Regions from separate parts of the Parasphingomonas frigoris genome, predicted to be linked through region 1. Evidence: riboswitches for the same ligand, from Rfam matches in the RefSeq annotation. Region 1 holds a riboswitch; each other region holds the start of a gene.
The links. Region 1 has a riboswitch for cobalamin ahead of cobW (cobalamin biosynthesis protein CobW). Riboswitches for the same ligand answer to the same signal wherever they lie in the genome.
Positions count from the first base shown of each region.

Region 2: it holds a riboswitch for cobalamin, as region 1 does, so the genes downstream of both, cobT (nicotinate-nucleotide--dimethylbenzimidazole phosphoribosyltransferase) here and cobW (cobalamin biosynthesis protein CobW) in region 1, are expected to answer to the same signal.
Region 3: it holds a riboswitch for cobalamin, as region 1 does, so the genes downstream of both, U1872_RS12905 (TonB-dependent receptor plug domain-containing protein) here and cobW (cobalamin biosynthesis protein CobW) in region 1, are expected to answer to the same signal.

Region 1 covers NZ_JAXOJQ010000001.1:975,135-985,319, reverse strand. The annotation lists gene cobN (cobaltochelatase subunit CobN) at 1-1,471, opposite strand, end outside; gene cobW (cobalamin biosynthesis protein CobW) at 1,478-2,515, opposite strand; cobalamin riboswitch at 2,685-2,918, opposite strand; gene U1872_RS04545 (hypothetical protein) at 3,045-3,398, opposite strand; gene U1872_RS04540 (L,D-transpeptidase family protein) at 3,411-4,910, opposite strand; gene U1872_RS04535 (alginate export family protein) at 5,164-6,342, shown strand; gene U1872_RS04530 (response regulator) at 6,539-8,611, shown strand; gene U1872_RS04525 (serine hydrolase domain-containing protein) at 8,675-9,865, shown strand; gene U1872_RS04520 (YdcF family protein) at 9,888-10,185, shown strand, end outside.
Region 2 covers NZ_JAXOJQ010000003.1:535,001-545,185, reverse strand. The annotation lists gene U1872_RS12990 (zinc-dependent alcohol dehydrogenase) at 1-833, opposite strand, end outside; gene U1872_RS12985 (SRPBCC family protein) at 833-1,426, opposite strand; gene U1872_RS12980 (glutathione S-transferase) at 1,567-2,181, opposite strand; gene U1872_RS12975 (reverse transcriptase-like protein) at 2,181-2,561, opposite strand; gene U1872_RS12970 (Hsp70 family protein) at 2,575-3,882, opposite strand; gene U1872_RS12965 (TonB-dependent receptor) at 4,231-6,879, shown strand; gene U1872_RS12960 (response regulator transcription factor) at 6,963-7,652, opposite strand; gene cobO (cob(I)yrinic acid a,c-diamide adenosyltransferase) at 7,824-8,429, shown strand; cobalamin riboswitch at 8,480-8,668, shown strand; gene cobT (nicotinate-nucleotide--dimethylbenzimidazole phosphoribosyltransferase) at 8,846-9,859, shown strand; gene U1872_RS12945 (histidine phosphatase family protein) at 9,856-10,185, shown strand, end outside.
Region 3 covers NZ_JAXOJQ010000003.1:520,140-530,324, reverse strand. The annotation lists gene cobU (bifunctional adenosylcobinamide kinase/adenosylcobinamide-phosphate guanylyltransferase) at 1-207, shown strand, start outside; gene U1872_RS12915 (GAF domain-containing hybrid sensor histidine kinase/response regulator) at 221-3,088, opposite strand; gene U1872_RS12910 (ATPase domain-containing protein) at 3,096-4,571, opposite strand; cobalamin riboswitch at 4,739-4,971, shown strand; gene U1872_RS12905 (TonB-dependent receptor plug domain-containing protein) at 5,155-7,095, shown strand; gene U1872_RS12900 (ABC transporter substrate-binding protein) at 7,108-7,968, opposite strand; gene U1872_RS12895 (FecCD family ABC transporter permease) at 8,068-9,075, shown strand; gene U1872_RS12890 (ABC transporter ATP-binding protein) at 9,069-9,863, shown strand; gene U1872_RS12885 (hypothetical protein) at 9,870-10,109, opposite strand.

The sequences.
Region 1 (10,185 bases):
CCGGCTGGAGCGCGACGATACTGTCCCCCGCGGCGACCGCAGCGAAGTGGAAGGCGCCGTCCACGGCCGCTGGGTCATCTTCGGGCGCGCCCCATGCAGCCGTCACATCGGCCTGCAGCGTGGCGGGGAGCATCGCCAGCGCGGCCCGATAAGCGGACAGGGACCAGGCGATGGTCTGCTCTGCCAACGCAACCGTCAGATCTGCTGCTTTCGGCAATGCCGTCGCATAGCCCGCCTCCGCCAGATCGCCGAGCATCGCCGCGACCGAGGCCAGCGCATCGAGCCCAACCGCATGCGCCACCTGGTGTGCCTTGCCCGGATAGGTCGACAGCACGATCGCCAGCCGTCGCTCCGCCGCCGGCTTGGCGCCGAGCGCGATCCAGCCGTGCACCCGCTCCGCGATCGCCGCGATCCGCTCGGGTTCGGCGCGGTGTTCGCGGCGGGAGAATTGCAGGTCGGAGTCGCGCGCGGCGGCGTCCTTGAAGCTCGCCACGCCCGCGAAGAGCCGGCCGTCGACTTCTGGCAACACGACGTGCATCGCGAGATCGGCGGGGGACAGGCCGCGCGCCGCGTCGGCCCAGGCGGCACGGTCCGAGGTTGCCAGTGCGACCTGGAACACGGGGACCCCGGCGGCGTCGAGCGGAGTCGTCCCCGCGCCATCGCGCGCCGAAAAAGCCGTCGCATTGATGATCGCGACCGGCGCCAGCGCCGACACCCAGCGTGCCAGCCACCCGCTCGCCGCAGGGTCCTTGAGCGAGGGCGCGAACAGCGCGAACACGTCATAGCCGCGCGCCACGAACGCCGCATGAAGCGCCGCGACCGGGTCGAGGTCCGCAGCCATCAGATAGGATCGGTAGAAGACCAGCACGATTCGTGGCCGCACCGACGTCAGCGCGAACGCGGCCGGGCACACCACGCCGTCCCCCGGCTGCCAGCCGCCGACCGCCGCGATCGCGCGCGCTGCCGGAGCGGGCTTGACGTACAGCCCCGCCGCCAGCGCGAATTGCGCGATCGCCGCGCGCGCCGCGGTTGCGCCGCCGATGTCGCACAGCTGCGTCAGGCGGCGCAGCGTCGACACCGGCACCGTCGATGCCGCATCGAGCCGCGCGTCCATGCGGCCATCCGCAGGGATGATCGCCAGCGCGATCCCCTGCCGCCGGGCGAGCGCTTCGACCTGCTGCACGCCGTAAGGCCAATAGGCCGTCCCGCCGATCAGCCGGATCAGGATCCCCTTGGCCGCGCCCAGCGTGCGCTCGACATAGGTATCGACCGACAGCGGATGCGTCAGCTCGGCGAGATTGGCGAGCCGCAGGCTCGGCATCGCGGTACCGCCCGCGCGCCACCCCGCGGCGAACGCGCCGAGATCGCTGTCGGAGAAGGACAGCAGCACGAGATCCGCGGCATCCTGCCCCAGATCGCGCGGCGTGGCGCTTTCCTCCAGCCCGTGGCTTTCGCGGAAGACGACGTGCATGGCGGATCAGGCCGCCAGCGCCGCCCTGATCGTCGGCGGGTCGAGCCGGTCGCGCTCGGCGATCACGACCAGCTGCGTGCCGCGCGCTTCGTCACCGTGCCATGGCCGGTCGTACTGCACGCGCACCCGCGACCCCACCGCCTGGACGAGCAAGCGCATCGGCTTGCCCGCGACCGCGGCATAACCCTTCACGCGCAGCACGTCGCCGCCCGCCGCGAGCGTCTCGATCCGGCGCGCGAGATCGTCCGGTTCGCTGATCTCGCCCCACGCGAGGACGATGCTGTCGAAATCGTCATGCTCATGCTCGTCCTCGCCATCATGGTGCGAGGGGCGGGCGGCGATGTCGTCCTCCGCCGCCGCGCCGAGCCCGAGCACGACGCGCGGATCGACCACGCCGTCGACCAGCTCGACGACCGGGAGCGGCCGCGGCGTCTCGGCGGCGATGACTGCGCGGGCAGCGGCGATCCCGGCGGGGCCGGCGAGGTCGCATTTGGTGAGCAGCACGAGATCGGCGCAGGCGAGCTGATCCTCGAACACTTCGGACAGCGGGGTTTCATGGTCGATGCTCGGATCGGCGGCGCGCTGCGCGTCGACCGCGGCAAGATCGGGCGCGAACCGCCCCGCGGCGACCGCTTCGGCATCGGCCAGCGTGATCACCCCGTCGACCGTGATGCGCGAGCGGATCGCGGGCCAGTCGAACGCCTTGAGCAGCGGCTTTGGCAGCGCCAGCCCCGAGGTCTCGATCAGGATATGGTCGGGCCGCGGGTCCATCGCCAGCAGCGTCTCGACGGTCGGGATGAAATCGTCCGCGACGGTGCAGCAGATGCAGCCGTTGGCGAGCTCGACGATGTTTTCGGCCGGGCAATCCGGGATTGCGCAGCCCTTCAATATGTCGCCATCGACGCCCAACGTGCCGAATTCGTTGACCACCACCGCGAGCCGGCGCCCGCCCGCATTGCGGATCAGGTGGCTGATGAGGGTCGTCTTGCCGGCCCCCAGGAAGCCGGTGACAATGGTGACGGGAACCTTCGATAGATCGGACATGCTCTTCCCCGCGGCGCGACAGCAACGAACGGAAGGGGCCGAATTCGGACGGCGCGCGACGAAGGACGAGCGCCGCTTGCCGCCCAGCCACGCACCGATGCAGCCCCAGCCGCATAGGCTCGTCGCTCAGACGGAGAACCGTGCCGCGGCCATCCCCTGGGCCAAGGCAAGAGCGACCTTATCGCCGGCAGGTCTCCTGGCTCGCGGGTCGCAGCTCGAGCATCGCCTTCCCAGGTCGCCGGTCCGAGGACCGCCGCATTCCAGTGGCCGCTCCCGTTGCCAGGAGCATGACGCTTTCGCTCACCGCTTACAGTTGCAGGGACAGCCGCGGATTTGGGGGCGAACCCCCGCACCGCATTCCCATTCAAGCCCCTTGCGGGGCACCGGCGCGATCAACGAGAACCCCAAGGGCTCTCCGCTATGTCTTTAGCGCAGCGCCGATCGCTTGCCAATTCCGGAATCGATCGCGGCCGCCGGGAGCCCAGCCGCGCCCGATTGGCGGCTATCGCACAAACGCAGACGGATGGCCTTATTTCTGTTCGACCGGCTCGTCGGAGGAGCTCGGCTCAGCCGCTGGCGCCCCGCGCGACGTGCGCGCGGTCATCCCGGTCGCCGACGCGTCGTCCATCAGCTGTTCGTCGGGGGCCGGCGGCGGTGCCCGCTCGGGGACCACGATCGCGGTCGCGTTGCTCTCGGCGGCGGGCGCCGGCGCCGCGACGGGAAGCTCGGTCGCGTTGGCCGCGGGCGTCTCGTCGTCGCTCGGCTGCGTCCGGGTGTCGGTATAGGTCGCGTCGTGCTTCGGCGCCTCGGCCGACGGCGAGCAGCCGCCAAGACCGGCGATCAGGAGCGCCACGGCGCCGGCGAGCTTGGGCTTGTAGGTCATTCTGTCGTCTCCTCAGCGTGCGGCGAGCGCCTGGCGCGCGGAGCGCGCCGCAATCTTGTCGGCCAGCGTGCCGTCCCAATGATACGGATCCTCGCGAAAGCTCATCTGCCCGTTCGCACTGCCGAACGCCGTCCAGTAGAGCAGATACACCGCCACCGGCTGCGCCAGCTTCGCCCGCACCGTCTTGCCTTCGGACACGGTCGCATCGATCGTCTCCGCCGGCCATTCGGGCGTCGCGTCGAGCAGCCGCTTGGCGAGCGCGTCGGGCTTCTCGAGCCGCACGCAGCCATGGCTCGCCAGCCGGTCGAACCGCGCGAACCCGGCCTGCGCCGGCGTGTCGTGCAGATAGACCGAGAACGGGTTGGCGAAATCGAACTTATACTTGCCCAGCGCGCTATGCTCCGACGCCTGCTGGAGCCGCTTGCCGCCGTCCCCGGTATCGATCACGCGGAAGCCGTTGCGCGCGAAATAGCCGGGATGCGCCTTTTCCTTGGGCCACAGCTCGCGCGTGGCGATCGTCGAGGGCACGTTCCACGGCGGATTGAGCACGATGCTGTGGATCTGCGAGGTCAGCATCGGCGTCTCGTCGCCGGGGCGCCCGGTCACCGCCTTCATCGACATCACCGGCACGTCGCCGTCGAACAGCGTGAGCACGGCGGCGGCGATATTCACCTGGACGCGGTCGCGCGCGAGTTCGGGCGGCAGCCAGCGCCACCGCTCCATATTCGCCTTGATCTGCCGAATCCGCGCGGCGACCGGCACGTTGAGTGCGGCGAGCGTCTGCGCGCCGACGGTCCCCGCCGGGTTGAGCCCGTAGCGACGCTGCGCGCGCTGCACCGCCGCGACCAGATCGGCATCGAAGCGTTCGCCCGATGTCGCCACCTGCGAATCCTCGAGCGCCAGCCGCGCGCGCAGCGCCACGACGCTCGCGCCGCTCTTGCCGACCGCGAGGTCGGCGCTCGCCGCCAATGGTGCCCAGCCGCCGGACGCGGCAATGGTCCGATATTTCGCGAGCCCCACGACCAGCGCATCGTAGCCGGCATACGGCGGCGGCAGCGATGCGATCCACGCGGCCAAGCGATCCTGCGCGACCGCGTCGCGGAACGACGGCAGCGGATCGTAGGCCACCGGCCGCATCGCCCAGTTGCGCTCGAAATCGGCCTCGGCCAGCCGCCCGGCATGGACCGCGCGCGCATGATCCAGCGCCGCGCGCACCAGGCTGTCGGTGTCCGGGGCGGCAGGCGGCGGCACGTCGCTCAGCCCCTGCGCGACGATGTCCTTGCTCAGCAGCGCCGCGAGCAGGCTGGCCTGCGCGCTGCTCAGCTGCGGCAGCACGACGGGCGCCGACGGTGTCGGCTGGATCGGCGGGGCGGGCAGCGTCTGCGTCGGTATCGCAGGCGCGGTCTGCGCCATGGCGGGCGCTACGGGCAGGCAGGCGAGCAGGATGGCGCAGCGTGCGGCGCTGCGAAGCGAGCGGGGGAAGGTGTGCTGTGCGGGGCGTTTGAGCATCATGCGCGCAGCCCTACACGCCCGCGTGGCGGACTGCATCGGATATCTGCTGGGCAGGCGACTTATTCCGCGACGGGGCGGTGCGGCGCTCGAGCGGCAGGACACCGTCTGGATTCTCGATTTCCGCCGGGCTAGCGGTGCCGCCTCGGCCGGTATCCCGGCCGCCAACCCCCACCGGTGCGGCACCGTACGGCCGCCAACGGAGCAAACAGCGATGCGCGCGATCTCGATTTCCCTTCCTTTGCTGGGGGGGCTCATGGCGACGCCCGCGCTTGCCGATCCGCTGGTCCTCACCCCGCTGATCGACGCGCAACTGCGCTTCGAACATGTCGAACAGGCGCCGCTGACCAAGGACGCCAATGCCGTCACGCTCCGGCTGCGCAGCGGCATCGAGGCGAAGCGCGGCGACTTCGCCTTGATCGCCGAATCCGAAGCCAGCCTGGCGATCGATCCGAGCTACAATAGCGGGCTCAACGGCAAGACCGCCTTTCCCATGGTCAGCGACCCGCAGACGATCGAACTCAACCGGCTCCAGCTGCAATATCGCGGCCTGCGCGACACGATCGTCACGGTCGGCCGCCAGGTGATCAACCTCGACGACCAGCGCTTCGTCAGCGCGGCGGCATGGCGCAACAACGAGCAGACCTACGATGCGGTCCGCGTCGAATGGTCGGGGGTCGCGAACCTCAAGGCCGACGTGAGCTTCGTTAACAAGATCAACACGATCTGGGGGATCAACGGCGGCAATCGCTTCGGCCCGGCGCGGCTGGGCCATATCGGCGGCGACACTGTTCTCGCCAATCTTGGCTACACGACCCGCTTCGGCACGCTGAGCGGCTTTGCCTATCTGATCGATCAGGATCGGGCGCCGGTCTTCGCCGGATCGAACCAGACCTATGGCGCGCGCTTCGTCGGGGCCTATCCGCTCAGCAAAGCCGTGACGCTCACCTACCTCGCGAGCTACGCGGCGCAGAGCGACTATCACCGTAGCCCGAACCGCTATCATGCCGACTATTACGCGGGAGAAGTCGGGGTTCTTGTGTCGGCGCTTTCGCTGACGGCGGGCTATGAAGGGCTCGGTGCGGACCGGGGCGGGGCGGCTACCGGCTTCCAGACGCCGCTCGCCGCGCTCCACAAGTTCAACGGCTGGGCTGACAAGTTTCTGGTGACCCCGCCGAACGGCCTGCGCGATGCCTATGGTTCGATCGGCTATGGCTGGAAACAGGTCGCCGGGCTCGACACAATCGCGCTGACCGCGGTCTATCACCGCTTCGACAGCGATCGCGTCGACCAGCATTACGGCGACGAGGTGGATGCGCAGGTCAGCGTCCGGAAGGGTCGGTACACCGCGCTCGTCAAATATGCCGACTATCGCGCCGATCGTTTCGCGACCGACACCAAAAAGGTCTGGCTCTCGCTAAACTGGGTCTATTGAGCTGAGCTCGGCCCCCGCCGCCATGTCTGACGCCGCCGTTTCTGTCGCCCGCATTTCTACGGGCGCCGTGCAACCAATTGCCGGGATGGGGTTTTTGAAACGGTTCGGGACCGAGTGGTGCTGCCGACGCCGGTGCGCGCACGCGGCTGGACGGCTGGCGGGATCGCAACGGGTTGCAGGTTGATGAGCGTAAACGATGCCGCAGAATGGTGATCATGATCCGGGGGCTGCCGCGATCCCGTCCTTCCTGGCCGGCGGTGGCGAGTGCGGTCGGCTGATCGCGGCGAAGGACTGGGCCGATACCGACCTGGGGCCGATCGCGGGCTGGCCGCAGAGCCTGCGAACCGCGACCGCGCTCCTGCTGCGCTCGCCGGTCCCGATCGTGATGCTGTGGGGCGTCGACGGCATCATGCTCTACAACGATGGCTATTCGCTGTTCGCCGGCCTGCGGCATCCCCAGCTGCTCGGCGCGCGCGTGCGCGAGGGCTGGCCCGAGGTCGCCGAGTTTAACGATCATGTGATGACGGTCGGTCTCGCCGGCGGGACGCTGCAGTACAAGGATCAGGAGCTGACGCTCTACCGGCACGGGCGGGCCGAACAGGTGTTCATGAACCTCGATTATTCGCCCGTTCTGTCGGACGACGGCGAACCCGCCGGGGTGATCTGCTTCCTTGCCGACACCACCGAGCGCCTGCGAAGCGAGCAGGCGCTCCGCGCACGCGAGGCGCAATTGCGCGAGCTCAACGAGACGCTCGAGGCGCAGGTCGCGGCGCGCGCGGCGGAGCGCGACCAGTTGTGGAAGCTGTCGCAGGACATGCTCGCCCGCGCGGATTATAGCGGGATGATGTCGGCGGTCAGCCCGGCCTGGACGCAAGTGCTCGGGTGGCACGAGCGCGACCTGCTCGCTCGCGGTTATGATACCTTCATGCATCCCGACGACATGGCACCGACGCTCGCGGCGATCGGACGGATGGCCGAGACGCATCTGCCGACGCGCTTCGAAAACCGCATCAGCACCCGCGACGGTGGCTGGAGGCATATCGAATGGACCGTCGCGCCCGAGCCCGACGGCGTGAACTTCATCGCCGTCGGGCGCGACCTCAGCCCCGCCAAGGCACGCGAGGCCGAACTGGCGATGGCGCAGGAGGCGCTGCTGCAGAGCCAGAAGATGGAGGCGATGGGCAGCCTCACCGGCGGCGTCGCGCACGATTTCAACAATCTGCTCACCCCGATCATCGGCTCGCTCGACATGCTGCTGCGCAAGCAGGTCGGCACCGAGCGCGAGCGGCGGCTGATCGACGGTGCACTGCAATCGGCCGAGCGCGCCAAGACGCTCGTCCAGCGGCTGCTCGCCTTTGCGCGTCGCCAGCCGCTGCAACCGACCGCGGTCGATCTTACCCGGCTGGTCGACGGCTTGGTCGCGCTGCTCGGTTCGACGCTCGGCCCGATGATCGACCTCCGCGTCGATCTCTCGGCCGACTTGCCGCCCGCCAGGGCCGATCCGAACCAGCTCGAGATGGCGCTGCTCAACCTCGCGGTCAACGCGCGCGACGCGATGCCGCACGGCGGCACGCTGACGCTGTCGGCAACGCCCGAGAGCGTGCGCGCGGACCATCCGGCCGGGGTCAAGCCGGGGCACTATGTTTGCCTGCGCGTGGTCGATACGGGCGCCGGCATGGACGCGGCGACGCTGGCCCGCGCGACCGAGCCGTTCTTCTCGACCAAGGGCATCGGCAAGGGCACCGGGCTCGGCCTGTCGATGGTGCATGGTCTCGCCGCGCAGCTCGGCGGCGGGCTGGCCATGGAGAGCGCGCCCGGCGCCGGCACGACCATCGCGTTGTGGCTGCCGATCGGCATTGCCGCGATGGATCGCACCGACACGGCTTGCGAAGCACCGGTCGCGGTTTCGGCGGCCGGCGTCGCGCTGCTGGTCGACGACGAGGACCTGGTGCGGATGAGCACCGCCGACATGCTGACCGATCTCGGCTACGCGGTGGTCGAGGCGAGCACCGCCGAGGCGGCGCTGCAGCTGATCGAGGAGGGACTGGCGCCCGACGTGGTCGTGACCGACCATCTGATGCCGGGGATGAGCGGCGCGCAGCTCGCCCGCACGCTCCGCGCCGACCGTCCCACCCTACCGGTGTTGATAGTATCAGCCTACGCCGAAACAGAAACCATCCACCCCGGCATTGCGCGGCTGACCAAGCCGTTTCGTAATGCGGAGCTCGCCGCCAGCCTGTCTGCGTTGGTGCCTGCCTCATCCGACTAGCGCGTGGGCGTTCCGAGGCGGCGGAGGCTGGCAAGCCCGTCCGCAGTGCCGCATAAGGGAGCGATGGTTCGCTCGCTCATCCCGCTCCTTGCCGCGGTGCCGCTCATGGCCTGTTCGACGCTGCCCGCTCCGACCTCGGTGCGCGTCGCGTTCGACCGCGACGGTGTTCGCCAGACTCGCGCCACGGGTATGGCGGATCTCGCCGCCCGCCGGCGGGTGACGGTATCGGATCCGGTGCGAATTGCCTCGATCTCGAAGCTCGTTACCGCGATCGGGGTGATGCGGCTGGTCGAGGCGCACCTGCTCGACCGCGACGCCGACGTGTCGGTTGCGCTGGGGTACCGCGTTCGCAATCCGGCCTATCCGGATACCCCGATCACGCTGCGGCTGCTGCTGTCGCACCGCTCGTCGCTGCGCGACGACGCGGGATATGTGGTGCCGCTGGGACACCGCCTGTCGGCAACGCTCGCCGACCCGCGGGCGTGGGATCAGGCGCATTCGCCCGGCACCTGGTTCCACTATACCAACCTCAACTTTCCGGTGATCGCGTCGGTCATGGAGCGCGCGACCGGCGAACGCTTCGATCGGCTGATGCAGCGTCTGGTGCTGGCGCCGCTCCGGCTCGATGCCTGCTTCAACTGGACGACCTGCTCCGACCGCGCCGTCGGGCATGCCGTTGTCCTGCGCGATGCAAAGGGTGTCGCGGTGCGTGACGATCTGCGCGGGCGCTGGCCGGATTGCGACGTCGCCGTCGATCCGGGCGCGCCATGCGATCTCGCCACGTGGCGAGCGGGCGAGAATGGCGGGCTGTTCTCGCCGCAGGGCGGGTTGCGGATCTCGATGCGCGATCTTGCGACGATCGGTCGGCTCATCGCCCGCGGCGGGGACCTCGACGGTGTGCGCCTGCTGTCGCGGGAATCGATCGCGCTGCTCGCCCGTCCCGAATGGACCTTCGACGGCAGCAATGGCGACACCGACCAGGGGTTTAGTGTCGGTACGGCTTGGCAATGCAGACGCTCGCGACACCGCAGGCCGGTTGCCGCGACGATCCGTTCGGCGACGCGGTGCCGCGTATCGGGCATGCCGGCGAAGCCTATGGGCTACGCTCCGGGCTGTGGGTCGATCCGGTCAGCGGGAAGGGCGTCGCCTATTTCACGACGATGGTGCCCGACGGTGCCCGTGCCACGCGCTCGGGTTTCTCGCCGAACGAAGAGGCGATGGCGCGCGACTGACATCGGCGCTTCCCCAAGATGACCGTTATGGCTAACCGACCGGCATGACCAGATCTGCAGCCAGGGGGCGCACGCTCGTCGTGATATTCGGTGCGGCCGTACGCCCCGACGGAAGCGCCAGTCCGGCCTTGGCGCGCCGCGTCGGCTATGCGGCGGCGTTCGCGCAAGGCGATCCGAGCGTCGACCTGTTCCTGTCCGGCGGGATCGGTGCCCATCCGCCCTCGGAGGCGCGCGTCATGGCAGACATGCTGGAAGGCGCGGTTTCCGCGGAGCGACTGATTCTCGACGAGGCCAGCGGCGATACGCTGCAGACGGTCCAGGCCGCTGCTTCCTATGCCCGCG
Region 2 (10,185 bases), on a different contig from region 1:
ATCTGGTCGATGACGTTGTCGACGAAGAAGCCGTGCGCCTCGAGCCCGACCGAGTCGATCACCGCATCGGGACCGATCCCGCCAGTCATCTCCATCAGTGCGTCATAGACCGACGAGTCCTCGAAATTGATGGTCTCCGCCCCGAATTTCTTCGCAAGTTCGAGCCGGTGCGGGAAATGGTCGATCGCGATGACGCGCTCGGCACCCATCAGGAAGGCCGACTGCACCGCGAACAGCCCGACCGGACCGCAGCCCCACACCGCGACGGTGTCGCCGGGTTCGATCTCGGCATATTCCGCCGCCTGCCAGCCGGTCGGCAGGATGTCCGAGAGGAACAGCACCTTCTCGTCGTCGATCCCCTCGGGGATGACGATCGGCCCGAAATCGCTGAACGGCACGCGGACATATTCGGCCTGGCCGCCGGCATAGCCGCCGGTCATGTGGCTGTAACCGAACAGCCCCGACATCGGCTGGCCGTAGAGCGTCTGCGCGATATCCTGATTGTCGGCGGGCAGGCCGTTGTCGCACGCCGAATATTGATGCTTCCCGCAATGGTAGCAGCTGCCGCACGCGATGGTGAACGGCACGACGACCTTCTGGCCCTTCTTGAGCGTCGACTTGGCGCCGGTCTCGACGACCTCGCCCATGAATTCGTGGCCGAGAATGTCGCCCGACTGCATCGTCGGGATGAAGCCGTCGTAGAGGTGGAGGTCCGAGCCGCAGATCGCGGTCGCGGTCACCTTGATGATGCAGTCGCGCGGGTTGATGATCTCGGGGTCGGGAACGGTGTCCATGCGGACGTCGTGGCGGCCGTGCCAGGCAAGTGCGCGCATTACTTCTGGTCCTCTTCGAACTGGGCGCGGGTCGAGGCCGCGGTGGCGACTTCGCCGGTTTCCATCAGCTGCTTGAAACGGCGCAGGTCGCGCCGCGCCTGGATCGCGGGTTCGCGCTGGAACAGCTTGGCGATCAGCTTGCCGACGACGCCGCCGGGCGGATCGTAGATCAGGCTGGCCGTGACCACGGTGCCGCGCGCGCCGGCATCGCGGAATTCGATCCGGCCGCTATTTTCGATGTCGGCGCCGGGCTGCGACGCCCACACGAAATACTCGCCTTCGACCTCGTCGGTGATCGCCGAATCCCATTCGACCGTGCGGCCGCCGGGTGCCTTGACGACCCAGTGCGAGCGCGTCGCATCGTGCACGTCGACCCGCTCGATATTGTCCATGAAGGTCGGCAGATTGGCGAAGTCGCGGAAATAGGCATAGAGTTCGGCGCGCGGGCGATTGATCGTGACGGCGCGCCCGACCAGCGAATCGCCCTTATCCTCGACCAGACTGTCAGTGGCGGCGTCTATCGCGGCGGCACGATGCTTCGATGCGGTGAGCGGCGCGTCATCGCTGCCCACCGGGGATTGGGTATCGGCCATGCCGCGTCTCCATATTGTACGAACGACATGATAATCGTCGAGCAATACTTCTGTTCCCGCGTTGTTTCCCTTGCGGAACAACCTTTTGGGCACAACTTGACTTCGATCAATCTTTGACGCTGTTTATTTTTTGCATCGATTTACCAGAGGATCGGTCTGGCGCCGGGAACCCACGGCGCCAGCCGCACCATCGCGCGCGCGAACAACGGAGAGGCGACGTGCCGCGCCAGCCACGCCTGCACGCTCGCGATCGGCTGGGCGGCGAACCATGCGGGGTCGACTGCGGCGAACTGCCGGACGAACGGCAGGAGCGCCATGTCGGTCAGCGCTGGCGCGGTGCCGCACAGATTGGGCTGCACCGCCAGGCGCGCTTCGAGTCGCTCGAGCAAGGCCAGCGCGGCGTCGCGGTGGACGAGCGGATCGGCGGCGTGGCGCTCGGCATATTTGAAGCGATCGAGATGATGTTTGAACTGCGTATCGAACAGGTCGAGCAGCGCGGTGTCGTCCCCGGCGAGCCAGCCCTCGGGGTCGCCGCGCGCAAGCGCCCAGCGCATGATGTCGAGGCTCTCGTCGATCACCCGCCCGTCGCTGCACACCAGCACCGGCACCGTCCCCTTGGGCGACGCCGCGAGCATCGCCGCCGGCTTGTCGCGCAAGACGACTTCGCGCAGCTCGAACGGCGTCCCGCTCACCAGCAGCGCCAGCCGCGCCCGCATCGCATAGGGGCAGCGGCGGAAGCTGTAGAGCATGTCCATCAGCGGTTGCGGGCGCGCTCCAGCGCGATCCCGGCGAGGTTCTGCGTGCGCTTGATATAGCGCAGGTTGGGCATCGCGCCGCCTTCGAACAGCGCGCGGAAGGTCGCGAGATGCGGCACGCTGTCGCCACGGCATTTGGTGCGGCCATTGGCCATGTCGATCACCGCAACCGAATCGCCGAGCAGCACGAAATCGGTGAGCCCCAGGGCCTGCGCACCCTTGAACGCGGCGATCAGCGCGAGCCATTCGGAATCCATGCTCGATCCCATGCCGGCGTTGAGTTCGGCATGTTCGACGCCCGCGATCACATAGGCATATTCCATCCTGCCCGGATTGGGCCGGCATCCGCCGTCGAAATAGACTTTTACCCGGTCGCTCATGCTGTGTTCCTTTTCACGCGGCCCATGCCGCAAGATCGTCCTGCTGCCCGATCAGCGCGAGGCCGTGCGCGATCGAGGTCAACTCGCCACCGGTGGCGATGCGGTCATCGCCGAACCGCTCGGCGAACAGCCGGCGGATGCGCGGCGTCAGCGAGGTGCCGCCGGTCAGGAACACGCGGTCGATCGCGTCCGCCGGGGTCGCCGCCGCAGCGAGCGCGCGGTCGACCGCCTCGGCGATGCGCGCGATGTCGGGCGCGATCCACGCCTCGAACTGCGCGCGCGTGACATCGGCCTCGACGCTCAGCCCGGCGCCTGCGAAGTGGAAATGCGCCTGGTCGTCGTGCGACAGCGCGCGCTTCACCTGGCCGACCGCGTCGTACAATTGATAGCCGAGCTCCTGCTCGATCACCGCGATCATCCGGCCGATCGCATCGGGATCGAGCGCGTTGCGGCGCAATTTGTCGAGCTCGGCGAGCGTGCGGCGATTGCGCATCAAGGCGAGCCGCGACCAGTCGCTGAAATCGTTGAAGAAGCCGCCCGGAATGTCGAGAGTCTTGCCCATCGAGCGGTAGCTGCCGCCCTTGCCGAGCAACGGCATGACGAGCCGGTCGACGATGCGGTAGTCGAAGCGATCGCCGGCGATGCCGACGCCTGAATGGCCGAGCGGGATGCAACGCCGTGCCGCCCCCGGCGCGGCGATCTGCACCACGGAAAAGTCGCTCGTCCCGCCGCCGAAATCGGCGACGAGGATCGTCACCGGATCGGTGATCCGTGCGGCATAGCTGAACGCCGCGCCGATCGGTTCGTAGACATAATGGATCTCGGCCCCGAGCGTGCCGAACATCGCGTCGTAGCGCTGCCGCGCGAGCGCTTCGTTGGGCCGGCTCCCGGCGAACTCGACCGGTCGCCCGACGACGACGCGCGGCGCGCGGCCATCGAGCGCACCGCGCGAGCGGGCCGCGAGCTTGGCGAGGAACAGCTCCCCCAATTCCTCGAAGCGCAGCCGCCGGTCGAAAACGGTGGCATGTTCGAAGCTCGCGCTGGCGACGACCGACTTGAACGACTGGAGGAAGCGGCTGTCCTGCGGAAACTCGAGATATTCGCGGATCGCCCACGGCCCCGCATCGGCGGCGAGGCCACGCGGGACGCCCGGATGCGGCGCGTCATCCTCCCAGAAACACAGTGCCGAGCGGAACACCGCGTCGGGCGCCTCGGGGCCGTCGAGCAGGACGAGGTCCGCTTCATCGCCGCGCGACAGCGCGACAACCGAGTTGGTGGTGCCGAAATCGAGGCCGATCGTCGCGGGGGGCAGGGTAGACATGCTGCGTGCCCCTAGGCGCAAAGGCGGCGCCACGCAAAATGATGCCGAATCGCCGCGTTGCGACCGTGCTCGCGCTCGGGTGCCGCACACCACCAATCCGTGACAAGTATGTCACACGGTCGCCGACAACCGTCCGGGAAACGAAGGTTTCGGATCACTCTCACCAAGCTTGGCGCAGCCTCAGCGCGCCTAACTACGCGACGAGGCCTTCGAAGATGTATAAGATGACGCGAAGATGACGTTGACGCCGCGTAGCCGTTACATTGAGCGTAACATTCGTGACCCAATCGGAGGCTAGCCGACCCGGACCGGAGCCAACAGGCTCAAAAGGTTCATGGGGAAATCACAATGACCGTTCGTTCGGGCTTCCGCCTGCAGCTGCTCATGGGCGGCGCACTGACCGCCCTCGCCGCTTCGCCGGCACTGGCAGAGACCGCGCCCGCAGCCGCTGTCGCGGCCGCCACTCAGGCGCCGACCGTCGAGGCCCCCGTGGCCGCACCCGAAGAGCAGAGCGCGGGCATCGGCGACATCGTGGTGACCGCAACGCGCCGCGAGACCAACCTGCAGAAGACGCCGATCTCGATTAGCGTGCTCAACACGCAAGGCTTGACCGATCGCCACGTGCTCAGCCTGTTCAACCTCGCCGACGGCTCGATCCCGTCGCTCCGCGTCGCGACCTTCGAGGCGCGCCAGTCGGCGCTGACGATCGGTATCCGCGGCATCGTCCCGTACGATCAGAACCAGACCGCGCGTGACGGCGGCGTCGGCGTCTATATCGACGGCGTCGCGCTGGGTAAGACCCAGGGCCTCAACGCTGCCCTGTTCGACATCGAGCGGATCGAAGTGCTCAAGGGTCCGCAGGGTACGCTGTTCGGCCGCAACACCGAAGGCGGCGCGCTGTCGCTCGTGTCGAAGGCGCCGACCGGCGTGCTCGGCGGTCGCATCAACGCCGGCGTCGGCAACTATGGCGGCCACAACGCCGACGTGCATCTCGACCTGCCGTCCTTCTACGACATCTCGCTGAAGTTCGACGGCGTCTACCAGCACCAGGATCCGACCGTGAAGAACCCGCTCGCGGGCTCGACCGGCTGGAACTATTACGACCGCAAGGGCGGCCGCGCCGCTGCGCGCTGGCAGCCGATCGACGGCTTCACCGCCGATCTCGCCTATGACTATGCGCGCGACGAAAACACGCCGCAGTACAGCCAGCTGATCAACTACAACCCGAACAACTACGCCGTCGGCTCGTACACCAACGGTGCGACCGGCGTGCTCGGCACATCGCTGTTCGTGCCCGGCACCGGCACCGCCTGCGGCGGCACGATCACCGTGGCGCAGGCTGCGGCCGGCCGGCCGATCTGCGTCGCTCCCCGGGCACCGCTCGTCGGCGTCCACCCCGAGCGCCAGCACGTCGCCGACGTCGGCGTTCCGCAGCAGCCCAGCGTCGACATCACGCACGGCTTCTCGGCCAATTTGAAGTACAAGCTCGCGCCGTGGATCGAGCTGCGCTCGATCACCGCATGGCGCGGCGTCAAGACCGACCAGTGGGACAACTCCGGCGGCCCGGAGCGCAGCTCCTTCTCGCCGTTCGTGCCCAACACCGCGAACCCGGCCGCGATCAACACCACCGGCACGTTCAGCCGCTACAGCCTGTCGTTCCTCAAGCAGAACCAGTTCAGCCAGGAAGTCCAGGCGGTCGGCAGCGTGCCGCAGTTCGATTATGTCGTCGGTGCCTATTATTACACCGAGAAGGCCAGCGAATATGCCGCAACGCCGCTGACCAACCAGTGGAACAGCACCGGCACCGCCTTCACGGTCCGCAGCCCGATCCCGGGCAATGCGAACCCGATCAGCGGCGCGAACTCGGGCTATCAGCAGTATGACGCGTCGTGCAACAACACGCTGGCGACGACCGTCCCGCAGTTCGCCAACAGCTGCCAGTTCATCACGCGCGCCAGCCAGGCGTCGGACCACAATTACTCGGTGTTCGGCAACCTGACCTTCACGCCGGAAGCGCTGAGCGACGTCGTCCATGTCACCGCCGGTGGCCGCTGGACCAAGGATGACCGTCACGGCACGCTCTACGTCGTCAACAACGCGGCCCAGGCGTTCGCATTCAAGAACAGCGTCAGCCGCTTCGACCCGATGTTCAACATCGCGTTCGATGCGACCCGCGACATCCACCTCTATGCAAAGTATGCGACGGGCTTCCGCGCCGGCGGCGCGAACGACCGTTCGCTCCAGTTCAACGCCTTCGGTCCGGAATCGGTCAAGTCGTACGAAGTCGGCGCCAAGATGGACTTCTGGGAGCATCGTGCTCGCCTCAACGTCGCCGGCTACATCATGGATCGTAGCAATACGCAGTTCGACTTCGACTATTTCGACACCAACGGGTCGAGCCCGACCAACGGCAGCCACATCGAGCAGACCACCAATGCCGGTGACAGCAAGATCCGCGGCATCGAGGTCGACCTGACCGTCAAGCCGATCCCGGAGCTGACGCTGACGGGCTCCTACGCCTACACCTACTGGAAGGCACCGTCGGCGGTGAACCCGCTGACGCCGGGCGCTCCGCCGCAGCAGCTCTACATCGTCTACACGCCGACCAACGCCGCATCGGCTGCGATCGATTATGTGACCCCGGTCCATATCGGCGACGCCAGCGTCCGCCTTCACCTCGACGGCAACTATGCGAGCAGCCAGTACAGCTTCCAGCTCGAGAACACCAAGACCGACGCCAGCTTCGTCGTGAACGGTCGCCTCGCGCTGGCCGACATCTCGGTGAACGACCATAACAAGGTCACCGTCGCGGTGTGGGCGCGCAACCTGCTCGACACGACCTACATCTATCGGCGCTCGTCGGCCAACTCGTCGCCAGTGGTGAACTATGGTTCCAACGGCCAGCCGGTGTCGACCGCATACGGCGGTATCCTCGGCGACTATGCCAACTTCAACGCGCCGCGCACCTGGGGCCTGGAACTTTCCGCCAAGTTCTGATCCTTCGCGCTTCGCACCAACACAGCCCGGTCCGAGCCCTGCTCGGGCCGGGTTTTGTTTGTCGCGACCGCGTCGGCGTGGGGTCAGTCGGGCTCGCGCTGCGGCTCGACCAGCATGTAGCCGACGCCGCGGATCGTCGCGATCGGATCGGGCTCGCCCGGCGCATTGAGATGCCCGCGCAGTCGGCGGATATAGGATTCGACGAGGTTGGTGGCCGGCTCGACCTCCTGCCGCCAGACGTCGCGGTAGAACATCGCGCGCGTGACGATGCCGTTCTTGTGGCGGATCAATTCGCACAGCATGGCGAATTCGAGCCGGGGCAGCGCGAGCACGCGCCCGCCGCGCAGCGCGCGATATTTGACCTCGTTGACCTCGATGTCGCCCGCTCGCATCACCCCCGCCTCGCTCGCGCGCGCCGCGCGGCGCAGGATCGCGGCAAGCCGGGCATCGATCTCGGCCGGGTCGATCGGCTTGAGGAGATAATCGTCCGCCCCCGCCGCCAGCCCGGCGAGCCGATCGGCGAGGTCGCCATGCACCGTCACGATCACGATCGCCCCGGCAAAGCCCGCATCGCGCAACGCGCGCGTCACGGCGAAGCCGTCGACATAGGGCAGCGTCACCTCGAGCAGCACAGCCTCGAAGGTCTGGTCGGTCGCCAGCAGCAGCGCGGCGCGGCCATCCTCGGCGACGACCGGATCGTGCCCGAAATGGCGCAAGCCCGCGACCAGCGCGCGCGCGGTGCGCGCATCGGCTTCGGCAATCAGCAGGCGCATGCGTCCCCCCCGCACTAAAGACCCGATCCAAACGGGCTATCGCGCCCTGGCGCGACCGGCAACCGAATAGCGCCGCGCGGCAGGCGACTGGTCGGCGGCCGCCGGCTCGGCTATCCGCGACGCGAGAGCCCCCGCCGCCGACCGACCGCGCCGCCGACCCAGGAGATATGCGTGCCGCACGACGAAGCCGAACACACCGCCAAGATGAAGAAGATGCAGGCCGCCAAGCAGGCGATGGTCGCCGCGCGCGCGGACGAGAAGGGGCTGCTGATCGTCCACACCGGTACCGGCAAGGGCAAGACCACCGCCGCGCTCGGCATGGTGGTGCGTGCGATCGGGCACGGCATGAAGGTCGGCGTCGTCCAGTTCGTCAAGGGCGCGATGACGACCGGCGAGAAGCCGATCTTCGATGCCTTCCCCGAGCTGGTCGAGTTCAAGCCGATGGGCGAGGGCTTCACCTGGGACACGCAGGACCGCGCGCGCGACATCGCCGTCACGCGCCAGGCGTGGGACGAGGTCAAGCGGATGATCGCCGATCCGTCCTACGCGATGGTCGTCGCCGACGAGCTCAACATCGTGCTGCGCTACGACTATCTTCCGCTCGACGAAGTGCTCGCGGCGGTCGCCGCGCGCGGGCCGACCAAGCATGTCGTGATCACCGGGCGCAACGCACCGCAGGGGCTGATCGACGCGGCCGACCTCGTCACCGAAATGACGCTGCTCAAGCATCCGTTCCGCAGCCAGGGAATCAAGGCGCAGGCCGGTATCGAGTTCTGAGCCCAGCCTGTCTGAGCCCAGCCTGATTGACCGTCGCGCACACCCCCGCTAGGCGCCGCGATGCGACAGGTTTCCCGGCGACGGGGATGAAAAGGGAACGGGACAACCCCGGCTGCCCCTGCAACTGTAAGCGGCGAGCTGGTCGGCCACATGCCATTGGCGCCCCCGGGGTGCTGAGAAGGCGGCCGAAGCGGCGGCGACCCGTGAGCCAGGAGACCTGCCCGTCGCAGTCGTCTTTCGACCGGCCAGGGTGCGCCGGGCGAAGCGGGGAGAAACCCGCGTGACGACATCGCCGACCTGCGTCCGGCAGGGCGATGGGTCGCACCACCGCTCCGTCGGGCCCGGTCTCCGAGCGTCGAGACGGGGAAGACCATGGCCAAATTCCGTTCAGTGCCGACCAGCAGCGCCACCGCGGCATGAGCGGCTTCGCCTCGGTCGCCGCGTTCGAAGCGGCGCTGACCGTGCTCCGCGCGCCCGATGCGCGCGCGACGGCGGCAGCGCGCGCGCGCCAGGCGCAATTGACCAAGCCGCCGGGCTCGCTCGGCCGGCTCGAGGATATCGCGATCTTCATGGCGGGGTGGCAGGGCCGCGAACGTCCGCGCATCGACCATGGCCGCGTCGCGATATTCGCCGGCAATCACGGCGTCACCGCGCGCGGGGTGAGTGCCTTCCCGGCAGCCGTCACCGCCGAGATGGTCGCCAATTTCCGCCGTGGCGGCGCGGCGATCAACGCGCTGTCGGCCGCGGCCGGGCTCGAGCTGGTCGTCGTGCCGCTCGCGCTCGATCGGCCGACCGAAGACTTCACCTGCGCCGCGGCGATGACCGAGACGGAATGCCTCGACGCGATCAACGCCGGCGCGGCGGTGGTCGAGCGCGGGATCGACCTGCTCGTGCTCGGCGAGATGGGGATCGGCAATTCGACCACCGCGGCGGCGCTGTGCGCGCGCAGCTTTGGCGGCAGTGCTGAGGCGTGGGTCGGGCCCGGCACCGGTGTCGACGCCGCGGGTCTCGCGCGCAAGGTCGCCGCGGTCGAGGCCGCGATCGCCTTCCATGCCGATGCCGCGCACACCCCGTTCGAGACGCTGCGCCGTGTCGGCGGACGCGAGATCGCGGCGATCGCGGGCGCGGTCGTTGCGGCGCGGGTGGCCGGGGTGGTGGTGGTGCTCGACGGCTTTATCTGCAGCGCGGCGATCGCGCCGATCGCGGCGCAGCATCCCGGCATCGTCGACCATATCCTCGCCGGGCATTGCTCGGCCGAGCCGGGGCACGCGCGGCTGCTGGCGGCGCTGCGGCTGACGCCGTTGCTGACGCTCGGGCTGCGGCTCGGCGAGGGCAGCGGCGCGGCGCTGGCGGCGGGCGTGATCCGCGCCGCACTCGCCGCGCACGACCAGATGGCGACGTTCGGCGAAGCCGGCGTCTCGACCGGATGAGCGCGCCGGTGCTGCTCCATCTGCTGCGCCACGGTGCGCCGCTGCACACCGGCACTTTGCTCGGGCGGACCGACAGCCCAGTGACCGCGGCGGGGCTCGCCGCCTGTGTCGCGCGGGCGGAGGGCCTTGCGGTCGATGCGGTGATCGCCTCCGACCTGATCCGCGCGAGCGCCTGCGCCGACGCGATCGCGCGCGCGCGCGGGCTCTCCGCGGCGCGCGATCCGCGCTGGCGGGAGCTCGATTTCGGCGCGTGGGACGGGCTTGCGCCGGCGTCGCTCGATCAAGCCGCGCTCGGCGCCTTCTGGGACGATCCCGACGCCAATCCG
Region 3 (10,185 bases), on a different contig from region 1:
GCGGGCAGCGCGCTGCTCGCGCAGATCGCCGCGGCGCGCGCGACGATCCTGCTCGTCTCGAACGAGGTCGGCTTCGGCATCGTGCCCGACAATGCGCTCGCCCGCGCCTTCCGCGATACCGCGGGGCTGCTCAACCAGCGCGTCGCGGCGAGTGTATCGCAGGTAGATCTGGTCGTCGCGGGGATCCCGCTGCGGATCAAGGGCTGACCGGGCGCGCTGCTCAGGTCTCGCCTTGCCCGATCAGCTCGCGGATCTTGGCGCCCATCGTCTCCATCGGGAACGGCTTGGTCAGGATGTGCATCCCGGCGTCGAGATGGCCGTTACCGATCACCGCATTCTCGGCATAGCCGGTGATGAACAGGATCTTGAGGTCGGGTCGGTGGACACGCGCGGCGTCGGCGAGCTGGCGACCGTTCATCCCCTTGGGCAGACCGACGTCGGTGATCAGCAGGTCGATCCGCGTCGTCGATTCGAGGATGGCGAGCCCCGATGGGCCATCGGCCGCCTCGAGATAGTTGCAGCCGATCTCGCCGAGCACGTCGGTCACGAGCATCCGCACCGCCGCCTCGTCGTCGACGACGAGGACGGTCTCGCCGCTCACCAGCGGCAGCGGCTCGACGCTCGGCGCGACCACCTCCTCTGTCGTATCGGCGCCGATCACGCGCGGGAAGTAGAGGCACATCGTCGTGCCCTGCCCGAGCTCGGAATAGATCCGCACCTGCCCGCCCGACTGCCGGACGAAACCGTAGATCATCGACAGGCCGAGCCCGGTGCCCTCGCCCAGCGGCTTGGTGGTGAAGAACGGATCGAACGCGCGCTCGATCGTCTCGGGCGACATGCCCGAGCCGGTATCGGTGACGCACAGCGAGACATATTGCCCCGGCGGCAGGCGCCGATCGGCCGCAGCCTTGGCGTCGAGCCATTTGTTCGCGGTCTCGACGGTGATCCGCCCACCGTCGGGCATCGCGTCGCGCGCATTGATGCACAGGTTGAGGAGCGCGTTTTCGAGCTGATTGGGATCGATCTGCGCGGTCCACAGCCCGCCGGCCTGGACCACTTCCAGCTCGATCGTCGGACCGACCGAACGGCGCAGCAGATCGTCCATGCTGACGATCAGCCGGTTGATGTTGGTCGGCCGCGGATCGAGCGTCTGGCGGCGCGAGAAAGCGAGCAGACGGTGCGTGAGCGCAGCCGCGCGCCGTGCGGCCTGCTGCGCCGCCTCGATATAGCGCTCGACATCGGCCGAGCGCCCCTGCCGGACGCGGACCTGCATCAGCTCGAGGCTGCCCGAGATCGCGGTCAGCAGATTGTTGAAATCGTGCGCGATGCCGCCGGTCAGCTGGCCGACCGCTTCCATCTTCTGCGCCTGACGCAACTGCTCCTGCGCGCCCTCGAGCTCGAGCCGCGCCTCCTTCTCGGGGGTGATGTGGCGGCCGCTGGCGTAGACGAGGCCGTCGCCGGCAGAGGCGACCCACGACACCCAGCGATAGCTGCCATCCTTGTGGCGCACCCGATTTTCGAACTGGCGCAGCGTGCCGCGCTGCGCGCGCAGATGCGCCGCCTCGCTCGCGTCGACGTCTTCGCCGTGGATGAACTCGATATGCTCGCGCCCGACCACCTCGCGCGGCGCCCAACCCAGTATCTCCGTCCACGCTGGATTGACCGCGCGGAAGCAGCCGTCGGCGTCGACCACGGCGAGCAGATCCTGCGAATTCTGCCACGTCCGGTCGCGCTCGCGGGTGCGCGCCGCGACTTCGCGTTCGAGCGATTCGGCAAGTGTGGCGAGTTCGGTCTCGGCGCGGCGCCGCTCGATCGCGGACTGCGTGCGGTTGGCGACGTCGCGGATGAAGGCGATGTCGTCGTCCGACCACGGGCGGACCGCCACATGATTGAGATAGAGCAAGGCGACGAAATGTCCGCCGTCGACGATCGGCATGTTGATGAAGGCGCGCGCCGAAATCGCCTCGAGCGCATCCGCGGTCGCGGCGGTGCGCGGGTCGCGCCGGACGTCGGCAATCGCGGTGAGCTCACCGCGCTTGAGATCCTCGATATAGCTGCCGTAATCGCGAAAGTGCAGCGTGCCGGCGAGGCTGTCGATCCCCGGCATGTTCCAGTCGCGCTTGACCGTGATCGTCTCGCGGACCGGATCGATCGTGCCGTAGCCGGCGCGGCTGACCCCCATCGTTTCGCCGAGAATCCGCGCGGCGAGAAACGACATCCGGTCGGGATCGGTCATGTGCCGCAGCGCATCGCCCAGCTCGAGCAAGGCGCGCTGGCGGATCTCGTCGTTGCGCCGCTCGCTGATCTCGTGCGAGACGCCGACCAGCCGGCGGATCGCGCCCTTGCGATCGCGTTCGGCGCGGCCGGTGAACTGGATCCAGTGCAGCGAGCCGTCGGGCCAGATGCAGCGATGCTCGATGTCGAAATCGCCACCGGTCTCGATCGAATGCGCGATCGCGCGTTCCACCGGGTCGCGATCCTGCGGATGGATCGTCGCGATCAGATCGGCATAGTCGAACGCGGCATCCTGCGGGCGACCGAACTGCGCCTTGCATTCGGGCGCGGCAGTCAGCGTCAGGGCGGGCGCGTCGATCGCCCAGGTGCCCAGCCCACCCGCCGCCAGGGCCAGCTTGAGGCTCGCCTGGCCGTCGCGAATTTCCTCTAGTCGTGCGCGCGCCTGATATTGCCGCAGCCGTGCGCGCAGCGCTGCCTTGGCGAGGCTGACCAACGTCGTCGGATGGAACGGCCGTTCGAGGAAGGTGACGTTGCCGAGCGTCTCGAGCAGCCGCACCGCACCGGGATTGCGCTCGAGCCCGCCACCGCGCTCGGTCAACAGGATGAACGGAAAGTCCGACCATTCCTCCTGGGTGCCGAGGAAGCCCGCCAGATCGCGCAGGTCGCCGCCGCGCAACGCTTCTTCGGTGATGATCGCAAAACCCGCGCCGCGGCGCAGCGCTGCCGCCAAGGCGATCAGGTCGGGCACCGTCTCGGCGACGAGGCCGGCCTCCGCCAGCATCGCCGTGGCGACCGAACCGTCGCGTCCACGTGGTGCGAGCACCACGGCACCTTCTGCAAACGTGCGGTTCAACGGTCGATCACGCCTTCGGTTCTAGCAGCCCTTCACCATCCCCCAACACCATCGGTACGCCGCGCAACACGCCCTGAAACCCGACCAACGGATCACCCAGCGTGATCCCGCGGTCGCCAATCATGAATTCGCGGATCGTGTCCTCGTGGGGGCCGGTCCGCTTCTTAACGACCGAGATCGCCCTTCGGACCCGCCCCTGCGCCTCGAAATATCGCAGAAGTATCACCGTATCCGCAAGATAGGTGACATCGACGGGCGACTTCATATCGCCCACCAGCCCATGCTGTGCGACCGTCAGGAACGTCATCACGCCCTGCCGGTTCAGATATTGCAGCAGTTCGTGCATGTGCAGGATCAGCGCCTGCTCCTCGGGCATCGCCGCCTGATAGCCGTTGAGGCTGTCGACCACGACGGTCCGCGCCTGGCGCTGCTCGACGCTGACCCGGACGCGCTCGGAAAATTCGCCGGGGGTCAGCTCGGCCGCGTCGATCTGCTCGATCACGAGCTGCCCGGTGTCGACCATCGCGGCGAGATCGATGCCGAGCCCGCGGGCGCGCTCGAACAAGAGCCCCAGTTCCTCGTCGAACACGAACATCGCGGCACGCTCGCCGCGCGCGATCGCCGACTGGACGAAGCTCAGCGTCAGCAGCGATTTTCCGGTGCCCGCCGGCCCCAGGATCAGCGTACTGGCGCCGCGCTCGAAACCGCCGCCGACCAGCGCGTTGAACTCGGGATTGTCGAGCGGGATGCGCTCGCGCGCGAACGCGGCCTTATGTTCGGCCGACACCAGCCGCGGGAAGACGCGGACCCCGCCGGTGTCGATCACGAAATCGTGATAGCCGCCGCGATATTTGCGCCCGCGATATTTGAGCACGCGCATCCGCCGCCGTTCGGCGCCGTAGGTGGGCGAGAGTTCCTCGAGCCGGATCACCGCATGCGCGACGCTGTGGACGGTCTTGTCCATCACGTCGGCGGTGAGATCGTCAAGCATCAGCACGGTCGAATCGTGGCGCGAGAAATAATGTTTGAGCGCGAGGATCTGCCGGCGATAGCGCAGCGAGCTTTGCGCCAGCAGGCGGATTTCCGACAGCGAGTCGAGCACCACGCGCGCCGGCTTGATCCGCTCGAACGCCTCGAAGATGCGCTTGGTGGTCTCGCCGAGCTCGAGATCGGACGAATAGAGCAGGCTCTGCTGCTGGTCGTCGTCGAGCAGGCTTTCGGGCGGGACGAGCTCGAACACGTCGAGTTCGGGCGGGAAATGCCAGCCGTGCGACGCCGCGCCGTCGCGCAATTCTTCCTCGGTCTCGGACAGCGTGATGTAAAGCACACGCTCGCCGGCGGCGACGCCGGCCATCAGGAACTGGCTCGCGATCGTCGTCTTGCCGGTGCCGGGCGCCCCTTCGACCAGGAACAGACGCCCGCGAGCGAGGCCACCCGCGAGGATCTCGTCGAGGCCCGACACCCCGGTCACGCAATTGCTCATTCGTTCTCGCCACAGAGTGCTTCTCTGTAGCACTATGCCCAACTTTAGCATTCGACATTGATTGAAATCAAGCCGGTCCGGTCCGGCGGGCGGCGCCACGCGACATTGCGATTGGCGCGCATGGCGTTTGCGCGTATGGGCGAGCGTGAACGGTGCGACCGCGGTCGCGCCGCTCAGATCGCGTCGGTGCCCCGCAAGGGGCTTAAAACGGGAATGTGGTGCGGATGGCTTCGGCCCCCTACTCCACAGCTGTCCCTGCAACTGTAAGCGGCGAGCGCGGTGCACGGGTCCGGAAGCGCTCCGGACGGCCACTGGGCGATGCGAAAGCGCATCGGCTGGGAAGGCGTGCAGCAAGCCTTGACCCGTGAGCCAGGAGACCTGCCGGCGTGGTGTCGCTCTTGTCGTGGTCCAGGAACAGGCCAAGGCACGGTCCTCCGTCTGAGCGACGAATCCTGCGGCGGGGGCCGTTGCGGTTGCGTGGCTGAACGGGTGCCTCGGCGTCCGCCCGTCGTTGCTCGACCGCTCGCCGAGACCGGCACCTGCCCCGGCCGCGTCTGTCGCGCGACGCCCCGGGGGTACTGCCATGACCAAGTCTTTCGTCTCCATTCTGGCGCTGATCGCCGCGACGCCCGCGCTCGCGCAGAGCAATCCGACGCTCGCCACCACCGACGACAGCGGCGACGCGATCATCGTCACCGCCTCGCGCTCGGGCGACGGCATCGCGGTCAAGGATCTCGGCGCCTCGGTCACCGTGCTCGACGATGCCGCGCTCGAGCAGCGCCAGACGCGGATCGTGTCCGACGTGCTGCGCGACGTGCCCGGCCTCGCGGTCAGCCGCGTCGGCGGCGTCGGCGGCTTCACCCAGGTCCGCGTGCGCGGGTCGGAGAGCAACCACGTGCTGGTACTGATCGACGGGATCAAGGCGTCCGACCCCTATTTCGGCGAATATGATTTCGGCACGTTGATCGCCGACGAGGCCGCCCGGATCGAGGTGCTGCGCGGCCAGCAATCGTCGCTCTACGGCTCCGACGCGATCGGCGGGGTGATCCAGTACATCACGCTGACCGGCGCCGAAGCGCCCGGCATCACCGCGCGTGCCGAGGGCGGATCGTTCGGCACGGCTTCGGGCGGAGCGCGCGTCGCGGGCGTGGCGGGCGACCTCGATTATGCGGTGTCGGGCTCGCTCTACCGCACCGACGGCACGCCGACCGCGCGCGGCGGGACGCGCGACATCGGATCGACGAGCGCCGGCGCGAGCGCGAAGCTCACCTGGACGCCGTCGACCACCTTCAAGCTGACCGGCGTCGGTCGCTACAGCCATACCGACGGCTTGCTCAACGATACGCAGACCGATCCGGCGAGCCCGCTGTTCGGCACGATTGTCGACACGCCCGGCAACCGCTTCACCAACCGCGCCGTCTACGGCCTGGTCCGCGCCGAGCTCACGCTGGCCGACGGGCGCTGGACCAACGCGCTGTCGGGGCAGATCGCCGACACGACGCGCAAGGGCTACACCGCGGCAGGGTTCGACTCGGGCGACACCGGCCGCCGCTACAAGGGCACGTTCGAATCGAGCTTCCGCTTCGGCCCCGATTCCTTCCGAAGCCGCGTGACCGGCGCGGTCGATGTCGAGCGCGAGACCTTCCAGAATACCGCACCGATCACCGCCTTCGCCTTCAACGGCGAGCGCCACACCGACAATATCGGCCTGGTCGGGCAATATGACCTGCTGGTGCACGACCGGCTGTCGCTCGGCGCATCGATCCGGCGCGATCTCAACACGCGCTTCGAGGACGTCACGACGTGGCGCGCGCAGGGCAGCTACCGCTTCGACAGCGGCACGCGGATCCGCGCGGCATACGGCACCGGGGTCAAGAATCCGGGCTATTACGAGCTCTACGGCTATTCGGACGGCGTCTACATCGGCAACCCCAACCTCAAGCCCGAAAAGTCGAAGGGCTGGGAAGTCGGTGCCGAACAGAGCCTTGCCGGGACCAAGGCGACGGTCGGCGTGACCTATTTCGACAGCCGGCTGCAGGACGAGATCTTCACCACCTTTCCCGCGCCCGCTTTCGTCGCGACACCGGCCAACCGCACGACGCTGTCGCGCCAGCACGGCGTCGAGCTGTTCGTCGCGGCGACGCCGATCCCGCAGCTGCGCTTCGACCTGGCCTACACTTATCTGCATGCGCGCGAGAATGGCGCGGTCGAGGTGCGCCGGCCCAAGCATATCGCCAGCCTCAACACGACGGTGTTCAGCGCCGACCAGCGTTTCTCGACGACGCTGACGCTGCGCTACAACGGGCGGCAGACCGATGTCGCCTTTACCGACCCGAGCTTTGTCCCGGTGACGGTGTCGCTGCAGGAATATGTGCTGGTCAACCTCGCCGCCGAGTACAAGCTGAGCAAGACGGTCTCGGTCTATGGCCGGATCGAGAATCTGACCGACGAGCGCTATGAGGAGGTGTTCAGCTACGCCACCGCCGGGCGCGCCGGCTATGGCGGGGTCAAGGTGCGCTTCTGATGGTCGCGGCGCTCAGGGGCGGTTGCGGGGGCGGTCGCGGTGATCGATCGCGCGGATCTGCGCGGCGAGCAGCGCCACGCCGCGCGGATAGGCCGGGCCGCCGCACACCGTCATCGCCTGCGGAATGTAGAGGCGGCGCGCGGGCGGCACGGCGGCGTCGAGCACGGGATGCGTCAGCGCCGCCGTGCCGCGATCGGTCACCGGCTGCGTGCTCGCCTCGAGCACGAGGAAGTCGGGCCGCGCCAGCGCCATCTCCTCGAGCGACAGCTTCGACAAGGCCGGCCGCCCGAGCCGGCCGGCGAGATTGCGCAAGCCGACGCGGTGGAGCATTTCGTCGACCAGCGTGCCCGTGCCCGTCAGATAGCCCTCGCGCTGATAATAAGCCGCGACCCGCCCCCGCCCGGGCGGCGCCCCGATCGCGGCCAGATCGCGCCGCATCTGTGCGATCAGCCGGGTGCCGCGCTCGGGATGGCCGATCGCGGCGGCGAGCGTCGTGACCGAGCGCTCGATATCGGCGAGGCCGGTGCTGAACGGCAGGTCGACCGTCCCGACCTGGTATCCGGCATGCGCCGCCAGCGCCTGCTTGAGCCGCGGTGGCGCGTCGACGACGAGGTCCGGCCGTAGCGCGAGCACTTCCTCGACGCTGCGGTGCGTGAAGGGCAGGCTGCGCGCGGTCACCGCGACCGCCGACAGTTCGGGATCGCGCGCCCATTCGGTCAGCCCGGCGATCTGTCCGCGGTCGGCGAGCGCGACGAGCAACTGGTCGGCGCACATGTTGAGCGAAACGATCCGACGCGGGGCCGCCTGCGGGGGGGCCGCGCCGAGCAGGACGAACGCGCCCAACGCAACCAGCAGGACGGACCGTCGGCGCACCTCTGTTTTCCTTCGCTTTGCGGCGCGGTGCGGCTACCCCAGCGGCTCACCGCGCGCGACCCGTCGATGCGGGTCGCACCGCTCATGACGAGGACCGCCGTGCCGAAGCTTCCGCCCGCGCGCAATCCCGCATGGCTCGTCGCCGGGTTGCTCGCGCTCGTCCTGCTCATCGCGTTGGGCTCGCTGCTGGTCGGGCCAGCGCGCATTCCGCTCGCTTCCCTGTGGGCCGGGGCGACCGGGCATGGCGATCCGATCGTCCGCGCGATCCTGTTCGAGCTGCGCCTGCCGCGGCTGCTGCTCGGCCTGCTCGTCGGCGCGATGCTCGGCATGGGCGGCGGCGCGATGCAGGGCTATCTGCGCAACCCGCTCGCCGACCCCGGCGTGCTCGGCGTGTCGAGCGCGGCGGCGCTCGGCGCGGTGGTCGCGATCTACTGGCAATTGGCGCGTGTGCATCCGGTCGTGCTGCCGGTGCTGGCGATCGTCGCGGCGCTCGTCGCGTTGCTGCCCCTGGTGTGGCTGGCGCGGCGCGGCGAGAGTTCGCTCAGCCTGATCCTCGCCGGGGTCGCGGTGGCGACGCTAGCGGGCGCCGGGATCAGCCTCGCGCTCAATCTCGCGCCCAACCCGTTCGCGGCGATGGAGATCACCACCTGGCTGCTCGGCAGCCTCGAGGATCGCAGCTTCGCCGACGTCTGGATCGCGCTGCCGTGCGTCGCGATCGGCATGGCGCTGCTGCTGTGGGACGCGCGCGCGCTCGATGCGCTGTCGCTCGGCGAGGATGGCGCGAGCGCGCTCGGCGTCGATCTCGCGCGCGTCCGGCTGCGGCTGATGCTCGGCATCGCGATCGGCGTCGGCGGCGTGGTCGCGGTGTCGGGGAGCATCGGCTTCATCGGGCTGATCGTGCCGCATCTGGTGCGGCCGCATACCGACCGCAGCCCGTCGGCGGTGTTGCTGCCCGCCGCGCTCGCCGGCGCCGCCTTGCTGACGCTCGCCGATCTCGGCACGCGGCTGATCCCGACGGCGAGCCCGCTCAAGCTCGGCGTGCTGACCGCCTTTCTCGGCGTGCCGGTGTTCGTCCACCATCTCCTGCGCGAGCGCCGGCTGTGGTGACGCTCGCCACCGAAGCGTTGTCGGTGCGCCTCGGCGGGGTACGCGTGGTTACCGACGTCTCGGTGACGCTCGGTGGCGGCGCGCTGATCGGCGTGATCGGCCCCAACGGCGCGGGCAAATCGACGCTCGCGCGCGCCCTGCTCGGGCTGGTCGCGCATGAGGGGCGTGTGACGATCGACGGGGCGGACCGCGCGACGCTTTCGCGGGCAACCGTCGCGCGGACGATCGCCTATCTCCCGCAGAGCGACACGGTGCATTGGCCGCTCAGCGTCGCGCGGCTGGTCGGGCTTGGCCGCTTGCCGCATCTCGCGCCCTTCTCGCGGATCGGCGCGGCCGACCAGGCGGCGATCGACGCGGCGTTGCTCGCGACCGACACGACCCACCTGGCGCAGCGCATCGTCACCGAGCTGTCGGGCGGCGAGCGCGCGCGCGTGATGCTGGCGCGGGCACTGGCGACGGGCGCCCCAGCGCTGATCGCCGACGAGCCGCTGACCGCGCTCGACCCCGGCCATCAGCTCGAGATCATGGCGCTGCTGCAGGCCCAGGCCCGCGCCGGCGCGCTGATCGTCGCGGTGCTCCACGACCTGTCGCTCGCCGCGCGCTTCTGCCACCGGCTGCTGCTGCTCGACGGCGGGCGGCTGGTCGCCGACGGACCGCCCGACGCCGTGCTCAGCGACGCACGGCTCGCGACGGTTTATGGCATCCGGGCCTGGCGCGGCGCGGTCGATGGCGCGGCGCTGCTCGTCCCGCTCGACCGGCTGGCGGGCCCGCCGCGCCCGCGCGATTGAGCGGCTTCAGTCGAGCGGAAGACGCGCCGGCTGGGCCAGCGCGGTGGCGGCGAGATGCAGCGGAAACGGCGGTGCATCGCGCCCGGGGAACCGTTCGGCGAGCACCACCGCGACCAATTGCGTGCGGTACAGTTTTTCGAGATCCTCGTGCATCGCCCGAATCCGGTCGACCGTTGCGAGCGCAGCCAGCGCGAGTTGCGTTTCGATCTGGCTTTGGAGGTGCGCTGTAAGGCTCGATCGGTGCATGACCGTTCCTTGCCGCGCGGAGCCTTAGCGAAGCGTGCCTGATCAAGGTTAAGATGCGATAGGCGCTTGGAAGCGG